Regions from separate parts of the Streptomyces vietnamensis genome, predicted to be linked through region 1. Evidence: riboswitches for the same ligand, from Rfam matches in the RefSeq annotation. Region 1 holds a riboswitch; each other region holds the start of a gene.
What was found. Region 1 has a riboswitch for cobalamin ahead of cobN (cobaltochelatase subunit CobN). Riboswitches for the same ligand answer to the same signal wherever they lie in the genome.

Region 1 (3,269 bases):
AGGTTGACCCGGGCCTCGCCCTCCGGCGCGCCGCCGAGGACGTGCAGACCGTCCCTGATCTGGGCGTCCTTGACCTCGCACAGCCAGCCGTCGACGTGCAGCAGGAAGTCGTCGAAGCCGTCGTCCTCCGGGCGCTCCTCCAGACCGAGGTCGTGGTCGAGCTTGGCGGCCTGGATCAGGGTCCAGATCTGGGCGCGGATCGCCGGGAGCTTCGCCGGGTCCATCGAGCTGATCTGCGCGTACTCGTCGAGCAGCTGCTCCAGGCGCGCGATGTCGCCGTACGAGTCGGCGCGGGCCATCGGCGGCACCAGGTGGTCGACGAGGGTCGCGTGGACGCGCCGCTTGGCCTGGGTGCCCTCGCCCGGGTCGTTGACGAGGAACGGGTAGATCAGCGGGATGTCGCCGAGGGCCGCGTCGGGACCGCAGGCGGCGGACAGGCCGGCGTTCTTGCCGGGCAGCCACTCCAGGTTGCCGTGCTTGCCCAGGTGGACCATGGCGTCGGCGCCGAAGCCGCCGTCCTCGGTACGGGCGGCGATCCAGCGGTAGGCGGCCAGGTAGTGGTGGGACGGCGGGAGATCGGGGTCGTGGTAGATCGCGATCGGGTTCTCGCCGAAGCCGCGCGGCGGCTGGATGAGGACCAGGAGGTTCCCGCGCCGCAGGGCGGCGAGGACGATGTCGCCCTCCGGGTTGCGGGAGCGGTCGAGGAACATCTCGCCGGGCGCCGGGCCCCAGTGCTCCTCCACCTGCTCGCGGAGCTCGGCGGGCAGGGTGGCGTACCAGCGCTTGTAGTCGGCGGCCGGGATGCGGACCGGGTTCTTCGCGAGCTGCTCCTCGGTCAGCCAGTCCTGGTCGTGGCCGCCGGCCTCGATGAGGGCGTAGATCAGCTCGTCGCCGTCGCCGGAGACGATGCCGGGGAGGTCCGCCTCGGGCCCGAAGTCGTACCCCTCGGCGATGAGCCGCCGCAGCAGGGCGACGGCGGAGGCGGGGGTGTCGAGGCCGACCGCGTTGCCGATGCGGGAGTGCTTCGTCGGGTACGCGGAGAGGACGAGCGCCAGCTTCTTCTCGGCGTTCGGGATGTGACGGAGCCGGGCGTGCCGGACGGCGATCCCGGCGACGCGGGCCGCGCGCTCGGCGTCGGCGACGTACGCGGGCAGACCGTCCTCGTCGATCTCCTTGAAGGAGAAGGGGACGGTGATGAGCCGGCCGTCGAACTCGGGCACGGCGACCTGGCTGGCGGCGTCGAGCGGGGACAGGCCCTCGTCGTTCTCCTCCCACGCGGACCGCGAACCCGTCAGGCACAGGGCCTGGAGGATCGGCACGTCGAGCGCGGCGAGCGCGCCCGCGTCCCAGGCCTCCTCGTCGCCTCCGGCCTGCGCCTCGGCGGGCTTGGTGCCACCGGCGGCGAGGACGGTCGTGACGATCGCGTCGGCTCCGCGCAGTACGGAGACGAGCTCGGCCTCGGGGGCGCGCAGGGACGCCACGTACAGCGGGAGGGCGCGGGCCCCGGCGTCCTCGATCGCGCCGCACAGGGCGTCGACGAAGGCGGTGTTCCCGCTCATGTGGTGGGCGCGGTAGTAGAGCACGGCGACGGTCGGGCCGGTCACGTCGGCCTTGGGCGTCCGCTCGAGGGGGCCCCAGGTGGGGGCGGCGGCCGGGGCCTCGAAGCCGTGGCCGGTGAGCAGGACGGTGTCGGAGAGGAAGCGGGCCAGCTGCTCCAGGTTGGCCGGGCCGCCGTGCGCCAGATAGGCGTGCGCCTCGGTGGCGACGCCGACGGGGACGGTGGAGGCCTCCATGAGCTGGGCGTCGGGGGCCTGTTCGCCGCTGAGCACGACGACCGGCTTTCCGGCGGCGAGGACCGCGTCGAGGCCCTCCTGCCAGGAGCGGACGCCGCCGAGGAGCCGGACGAGGACCAGGTCGACGCCGTCGAGCAGGTCCGGGAGGTCGGCGAGCGGAAGCCGGGAGGGGTTGGCGAAGCGGTACTCCACCGGCCCTCCGGCCGCACGGGCGCTGAGCAGGTCGGTGTCGGAGTGCGACAGCAGCAGGAGCATGGCGAGCTCAGGCCTTCCTCGGGGTTGTCCGCGCCCCGGGTGGTCGTGTGGGTTGGGGCCTCCCCTCGCTCGAGCGAAGCCGAGAGCTTGGGGAAGGGAGTTCCTGACTCACCCGTGCCATGGCTGGTACGGGCTCACAGTGGCGGGACCGCGCCGGATTCTCACCGGGCTTCCTCCCCGGGGTCCTGGGACCCCATGCCGATCTGCATCCTAGATCGTGGCGCGGGCGGGCCCCAGGGAGCGGGGGCGTCGGCCGGATCACACCCCCCGTGGCCGACGGGTCGCACCCCATGGCCGACGGGGGCGCCGAGCGGATCGCACCTCCGTGACCGACGGGGACGCCGAGCGGATCACACCCGGTGGCCGGCTCCGACGTCGGCCGGATCACACCCGGTGTCCGGCCGGAGAGTCGGCCGGATCACACCCGGTGGTCAGCCGGTTCCCCGTGGGTATGCTCGCCGCCATGCCGCCCACCCCACCCCCGACGCCCGAACCGGGCGAAGCTCGCGTACGGGACCGTGGCGACGCCTGCCCCGGGGCGCTGCGCCTGCACCCCGCCGACGACGGACGCCTGGCCCGACTGCGCCTGCCCGCAGGGCGCCTGACGGCCAGTCAGGCGGAAACGCTCGCGGCCGCCGCCGAGACCCTGGGCGACGGACGGATCAGCATCACCTCGCGCGGCAACGCCGAGCTGCGCGGCCTCGGCGACGACTGCGGGGCCGAGCTCGCCGCGCTCCTCTCCACCGCCGGCCTGCTGCCCTCCCCCACCCACGAGCGCGTCCGCAACATCGTGGCCTCGCCCGGCGCGGGACTCGACGGACTCGGGTACGCGGACGTGCAGTTGTGGGCGCGCGCACTGGACACCGCGCTCTGTGCCGAGCCCCGGGCGGCGTCCCTTTCGGGACGGTTCCTGTTCGTCCTGGACGACGGGCGCGGGGACGTCGCCGGGCTCGGCGGCGATGTGAGCTTGATCGCAGGGGAGGGCGGGTCGGCTCTGCTGCGGCTCGGCCCGCGGGTGTTCTGGGTGGCCGCCGCCGACGCCGTCCGCGCCGCCCTCGCCGCCGCCCTCGCGTTCCTCGACGCCGCCGAGGCCGCCGGGAACGGGGCCTGGCGGCCCCGCGAGCTGCCCGAGGAGCACGTGCCCGACTGGGCCGGGGCCCTCGCGCGGGCCGGGATCGCGGCGGAGCCCGTATCCCTGCCCGTACCGCCGCTTCCCGTGTG
Region 2 (3,269 bases), 2.6 Mb from region 1:
TCGACGCCCACCGGGGCGAGTTGGAGGCGGCGGCCGTCGCGGGCGTCGGCTACACGCTCCAGCAGGCCGTGGACAACCCCCTCATCAAGAGCGTCCTGCTCGCGGCGCGCGGCGGCGAGGACGACCTCCTCGCCTACCTCACCACCCGCCCGGAGCCGGTCTTCGGCACGGCGATGGCGATGCTCGACGCGTACGCGATCGAGGCCTGGCCCGACGTCGACGAGGAGTCCCGGGGGCTCGCCGTCGAGACGATCGTGCGGCTCACCGTCAGCCACATCGTCCAGCCGGTGGCCTCGCCGGAGGAGTCGGCGCGGCGCATCGCCAGGATCACGGCGCGGATCGCGTACCCGGGCGGCGTCCGGCCCGACGGACGCGGTGAGGCCCGCTGACGGACACGGGGGATCTCCGGCAGCGGGCCTCTGTTGAATATTGTACGAGATCATCCGGGGTGGTTCTCCCGGACGACGGCGGTGGTTCTCCCGGACGACGGCGGTGGCGAAGGGCGAGCGGGCGGGGTACATGTCCCCTGAGGCGCGGACACCCTCGACCGCGTCGCCCGAGCCGACGAGGAGGCCGCCGTGGAAGGCAGAAGCATCGGGTTCGTGCAGTCCTTCAACCGTCTCGGCGGGTACGGCTTCGTCGTCCCCGTGGGCTCCGAGGAGCAGGTGTACTTCAGCGCCGAGGACATCGAGGGCAAGGGGCGGACGGTCTCCGAGGGGCAGCAGGTCTCCTTCGTCCTGGTCCTCGGCGAGGGCCGCTTCGAGGCCAAGGAGCTGCGCTTCTGACACCGTCCGGGGCGCGGGGGCGCGGGGGCGCGGCCCGGCGGCCCGCGGGCAAGGGCCGACGGCCCGCGGATACGGACCGGCGGCCTGCGGGTGGGGACCGGCCGGGCTCCCGGGGTGCGACCGCCGGCCGGTGGTACTGTGCCGAGGCCAGTCGCACCTTTGTACGCACCTGAACGGGTACGTGCACGGGTCAGGGAATCCGGTGCGAGACCGGAACTGACGCGCAGCGGTGAGGGCGACGGGCGGAGCATCGGCCACTGGGCGGCACGACGGGCCCGGGAAGGCGCTCCGTCCGGCTGACCCCGAGTCCGAAGACCTGCTGGCGGCCCCGGCGGCACGCTGCCGTCCGGGGAGCACCGTACGACAGGCTCCGCGCATGAGCCGTGGACGCAGAGGAAGTCCCCGTGCCGCTCGCACACCCCGTCCGCTCCGCCGTGCCCGCCCTGGCCGGCGTCCTGCTCCTCACCGCGGCGGTGACCGGCTGCGGGCCCTCCGGAGCTTCGGCGAAGGACGCCCCGGAGCGCGGCTACCCCGTCACCCTCGCCGACGACTGCGGACGGCCGGTCCGCGTCGACCGCGCCCCGCGCCGGGCCGTCGCCCTCGACCAGGGGGCGGCGGAGATCATGCTCTCCCTCGGCCTCGCCGACCGCATGGTGGGCACCGCCACCTGGACGGACCCGGTGCTCAAGGGACTTGAGAAGGAGAACGCGAAGGTCCCGCGCCTCGCCGACCGCTACCCCTCCTTCGAGAAGGTCCTCGACGCCGAACCCGACTTCGCGGCCGCCTCGTTCGCGTACACCCTCGGCAAGGGCGGGGTGGCGCCCCGCGAGCGCTTCGAGCAGCTCGGCGTCCCCACGTACCTCTCGCCGAGCGACTGCGTCGGCAAGGACAACAGCGGCGACGGCGACGGCGTCCGCACCCGCCCCCTCACCATGGAGACGGTCTACGGCGAGATCCGCGACCTGGCCCGGGTGTTCGCGGTCCCCGAGCGGGGCGAGAAGCTCGTCGCCGGGCTCAAGGCCCGGGTGGCGAAGGCCACGGCGGCGGCCGACTTCACCGACGCCACCGTCCTCTACTGGTACTCCGACGCCAAATCGCCCTACATGGCGGGCTGTTGCGGAGCGCCGGGGATCGTCACGAACGCGCTCGGCGCGAAGAACGTCTTCGACGACACCCGCGAGGAATGGCCCCAGATCAACTGGGAGACCGTCGCCGACCGCGATCCCGACGTCCTCGTGCTCGGCGATCTGACCCGCCGCGCGCAGTCCGCCGAGAGCGCCGCCAAGAAGATCGAGTTCCTGGAGTCCGACCCCGTCACCCGGAACATGACGGCCGTGAAGCACAAGCGGTACGTCCTGCTCAGCGGCCAGGCGCTGAACCCCACGATCCGCACCGTCGAGGGCATCGAGAAGGTGGCGGCGGCGCTCCGCACGTACGGTCTCGCGAAGTGAGCACGCCCCTCCTGACAATCCGGCCGGCCCGGCCGGTACGCGCCACGGCGCTCCTGTGGGCGGCGGCCGGACTCGTCCTGCTCGCCCTGTCCGTGGCCGTGGCCATCACCATCGGCCCGGCCGACATCGGAGTCGGCGAGGTCGGATCCGTCGTCGCCGCGCACCTCGGCGGCGGCGCCTCGGAACTCTCGCCGATCCGCGACGGGATCGTCTGGGACCTGCGGCTGCCCCGTACCCTCCTCGCCGCCGTCTGCGGCGCCGGACTCGCCCTCTGCGGGGCGGTGATGCAGTCCCTCCTGCGCAACCCGCTCGCCGACCCCTTCGTCCTCGGCGTCTCCTCCGGCGCCTCGACCGGCGCGGTCGCCGTCGTCGTCCTCGGCGTCGGCGGCGGCCTCCTCTCCGTCACCGGCGGGGCGTTCCTGGGGGCGGTGGTCTCCTTCGCGCTCGTCCTGCTGCTCAGCCACACCCTCGGCGGCTCGACGGACCGGGTCGTGCTCGCGGGCGTCGCCGCGATGCAGCTCTTCTCCGCGCTCACCTCCTTCGTCGTGATGACCGCCGCCGACGCCGAGACCACCCGGGGCGTGCTCTTCTGGCTGCTCGGCTCGCTCGCCGGGGCCGGCTGGAACGATGTGTGGGTGTGCCTCGCCGTCCTCGCGGTGGCCCTGCTGATCTGCGGCGGGCACGCGCGGACCCTGGACGCCTTCGCCTTCGGCGAGGAGGCCGCCGCCTCGCTCGGCGTCGCCGTCGCGCGGACCCGGCTCGTCCTGCTGTGCGTCACCGCCCTCCTGACGGCCGCCCTGGTCTCCGCCGCCGGCGCGATCGGCTTCGTCGGCCTCGTCCTGCCGCACGCCGCCCGCGCCCTCGCCGGCCCCGGGCACGCCCGCCTGCTGCCGGTCACCGCCCTGGCCGGAGCGGTGTTCCTCGTCTGGGCCGACACGCTCGCCCGCACGGTCCTCGACCCGCAGGAGGTGCCGGTGGGAGTGGTGACCTCGCTGATCGGCGTACCGGCCTTCGTCCTCGTCCTGTACCGCAC
Region 3 (3,269 bases), 1.5 Mb from region 1:
GCGCTGCTCGCCGGCTGGGCCGTCGGCATGGTCTACGGCACGGCCGCCGCGTACGGCGTCGCCAGCCCGACCCAGAAGCACTTCGGCGGCTCGGCCGCCGAGATCCCGGGCATCGGCGAGATCGGCTACATCGGTCTCACCTCCTTCGTGCTCAACGTCCTCGTCACGGTCGTCCTGACCTTCGTCCTCAAGGCCGTCAAGGCCCCCGAGGGCGTCGACGAGACCTCCCCCGAGGACTACACGGCGGACGCGGGCGACGCCGGTGTCCGCGACCTCCCGACGGTCGGCGCCGGAGCGCACTGACCCACGGACGCTCGAAAGAGGGGCCCGGGAAATCCCGGGCCCCTTCGCGTGCGCCGGAGGCAGACTGGGGCCCATGGATTTCACGATCAGGGCGGTACGGCCCGAGGAGTACGAGGAGCTCGGCGACCTCACCGGTTTCACCTATCTGAACGACGGGCTGCTGCTGCACGGCGAGGACGACTTCTACCTGGCCGTGCTCCGCGACACGGCCCGGCGGGCGCGCGAGAGCGAGGTGCTCGTCGCCGTCGACGCCGACGGCGGGATCATCGGCGGGGTGACCTTCGCGGAGGGCGGCACCACCTGGGCGGACATCGCCGTCCCCGGCGAGGCCGAGTTCCGGATGCTCGTCGTCGCGCCGAAGGCTCGCGGCAGGGGCGTCGGAGAGGCCCTCGTACGCGCCTGCGTGGACCGGGCGCGAGCCCTCCCCGGCTGTGCGCGCCTGGTGCTCTCCACGGCCGATCTGATGGTCTCCGCGCACCGGATCTACGAGCGGCTCGGCTTCGTCCGCACCCCCGAGCGGGACTGGGAGCCGATCCCCGATCACTCGCTGCGCACGTACGCCCTGGAGTTGTAACTCCCGGGACCGACACAACATGTGGGGGGTGCCATGAGCGGCGCCCCCCACATGTATGCTCGTCCTCGCTGTCGACGCAGGGGAATCCGGCGCGAATCCGGAACTGTCCCGCAACGGTGTGCTTCGTGCGGTTTCGTGCTTCACACGGAGTGAGTCCGAGGACCTGCCGGCAGCGCGCCCGGTCCGTCCGTTCCGGGTGCCACAGACGTCCGGGCCTCGCGGAGTTGGGTCGGTGGATGCGGCGCGCCCGCGCGTACGGGGTGCCCGCCTGCCCGCCTTCCCGCCCGAGGCCCCGAGCCGAGCGAGGGAGAGCCCCCACGTGACCATCGCGCCCGCCGATCCGGCCGCAGCGATCGAGACCGACGGCCCCGGGACCGTACTCCTGCGGACCCTGACCGATCTCACCGCCGACCTCCCGGACACCGACCCCGGCAAGGTCGCCGCCGCCGCCCTCCGCGGCCGCAGCGCCACGTCGGACGAGGCGGAGCTGCGCGAGCTGGCCACCGAGGCGGCCGCCGGCCTGATCGCCGAGGACCCCGCGTACTCCCGGCTCGCCGCCCGGCTCCTCACCATCACCATCGCCGACGAGGCCGCGGGACAGGGCGCCGTCTCCTTCTCGGCCTCCGTCGCCGTCGGTCACCGCGAGGAGCTCATCGCCGACCGCACCGCCGAGTTCGTCGCCCAGCACGCCGAGCGGCTCGACGCGACGATCGACCCGGCCGGCGACGACCGCTTCGGCTACTTCGGTCTGCGCACCCTCTACTCGCGCTACCTGCTTCGCCACCCGATCACCCGCAAGGTGATCGAGACCCCGCAGCACTTCATGCTGCGCGTCGCCTGCGGCCTCGCCGAGGACGACTCGGTCCGCGCGCTCGACGAAGTGGCGGCCCTGTACGGCCTGATGAGCCGCCTGGACTATCTCCCGTCCTCCCCCACGCTCTTCAACTCCGGCACCCGCCACCCGCAGATGTCCTCCTGCTACCTCCTGGACTCCCCGCAGGACGAGCTGGACTCCATCTACGACCGCTACCACCAGGTCGCGCGCCTCTCGAAGCACGCGGGCGGCATCGGCCTCTCGTACTCCCGCATCCGCGCCCGCGGTTCGCTGATCCGCGGCACCAACGGCCACTCCAACGGCATCGTGCCGTTCCTGAAGACCCTCGACGCCTCCGTCGCCGCCGTGAACCAGGGCGGCCGCCGCAAGGGCGCCGCCGCGGTCTACCTGGAGACCTGGCACGCGGACATCGAGGAGTTCCTGGAGCTCCGCGACAACACCGGCGAGGACGCCCGCCGTACGCACAACCTGAACCTGGCGCACTGGATCCCGGACGAGTTCATGCGCCGCGTCAACGCCGACGCCGAATGGTCGCTCTTCTCCCCGTCGGACGTGCCCGAGCTCGTCGACCTGTACGGCGAGGAGTTCGACGCCGCCTACCGCAAGGCCGAGGCGGCGGGCCTGGCCCGCAAGACCATGCCGGCCCGCGACCTGTACGGCCGGATGATGCGGACCCTCGCGCAGACCGGCAACGGCTGGATGACCTTCAAGGACGCCTCCAACCGGACCGCCAACCAGACGGCCGAGCCGGGCACGGTCGTCCACTCCTCCAACCTCTGCACCGAGATCATCGAGGTCACCAACGACGGCGAGACGGCCGTCTGCAACCTCGGCTCGGTCAACCTCGGCGCGTTCGTCGTCGGTTCGGACATCGACTGGGAGCGCCTGGACGAGACCGTCCGCACGGCCGTCACCTTCCTCGACCGGGTCGTCGACATCAACTTCTACCCGACCGAGCAGGCGGGCCGCTCCAACGCCAAGTGGCGCCCGGTCGGCCTGGGCGCCATGGGCCTCCAGGACGTCTTCTTCCAGCTGAAGCTGCCGTTCGACTCGGCCGAGGCGCGCGCCCTGTCGACGAGGATCGCCGAGCGGATCATGCTGGCGGCGTACGAGGCCTCCGCCGACCTCGCCGAGCGCAGCGGCCCGCTCCCCGCCTGGGACAAGACCCGCACCGCGCAGGGCGTCCTGCACCCCGACCACTACGACGTCGAACTGAACTGGCCGGAGCGCTGGGCCGCGCTGCGCGAGCGCATCGCGACGACCGGCATGCGCAACAGCCTCCTCCTCGCCATCGCGCCGACGGCGACCATCGCCTCGATCGCGGGCGTCTACGAGTGCATCGAGCCGCAGGTCTCCAACCTGTTCAAGCGCGAGACGCTCTCCGGCGAGTTCCTCCAGGTCAACTCGTACCTCGTCGACGAGCTGAAGAAGCTCGGCGTGTGGGACGCGCAGACCCGCGAGGCGCTGCGCGACTCCAACGGCTCGGTGGCCGGCTTCACCTGGGTCCCGGCCGAGGTCCGCGAGCTGTACCGCACGGCCTGGGAGATCCCGCAGCGC

Region 2: it holds a riboswitch for cobalamin, as region 1 does, so the genes downstream of both, SVTN_RS29905 (ABC transporter substrate-binding protein) here and cobN (cobaltochelatase subunit CobN) in region 1, are expected to answer to the same signal.
Region 3: it holds a riboswitch for cobalamin, as region 1 does, so the genes downstream of both, SVTN_RS25315 (ribonucleoside-diphosphate reductase subunit alpha) here and cobN (cobaltochelatase subunit CobN) in region 1, are expected to answer to the same signal.

Annotation. Positions count from the first base shown of each region.
Region 1 covers NZ_CP010407.1:4,062,772-4,066,040, forward strand. The annotation lists gene cobN (cobaltochelatase subunit CobN) at 1-2,048, opposite strand, end outside; cobalamin riboswitch at 2,126-2,261, opposite strand; gene SVTN_RS18100 (cobalamin biosynthesis protein CobG) at 2,500-3,269, shown strand, end outside.
Region 2 covers NZ_CP010407.1:6,656,532-6,659,800, forward strand. The annotation lists gene SVTN_RS29895 (TetR/AcrR family transcriptional regulator) at 1-389, shown strand, start outside; gene SVTN_RS29900 (cold-shock protein) at 579-785, shown strand; cobalamin riboswitch at 932-1,109, shown strand; gene SVTN_RS29905 (ABC transporter substrate-binding protein) at 1,190-2,236, shown strand; gene SVTN_RS29910 (FecCD family ABC transporter permease) at 2,248-3,269, shown strand, end outside.
Region 3 covers NZ_CP010407.1:5,602,371-5,605,639, reverse strand. The annotation lists gene mctP (monocarboxylate uptake permease MctP) at 1-303, shown strand, start outside; gene SVTN_RS25320 (GNAT family N-acetyltransferase) at 377-877, shown strand; cobalamin riboswitch at 933-1,062, shown strand; gene SVTN_RS25315 (ribonucleoside-diphosphate reductase subunit alpha) at 1,197-3,269, shown strand, end outside.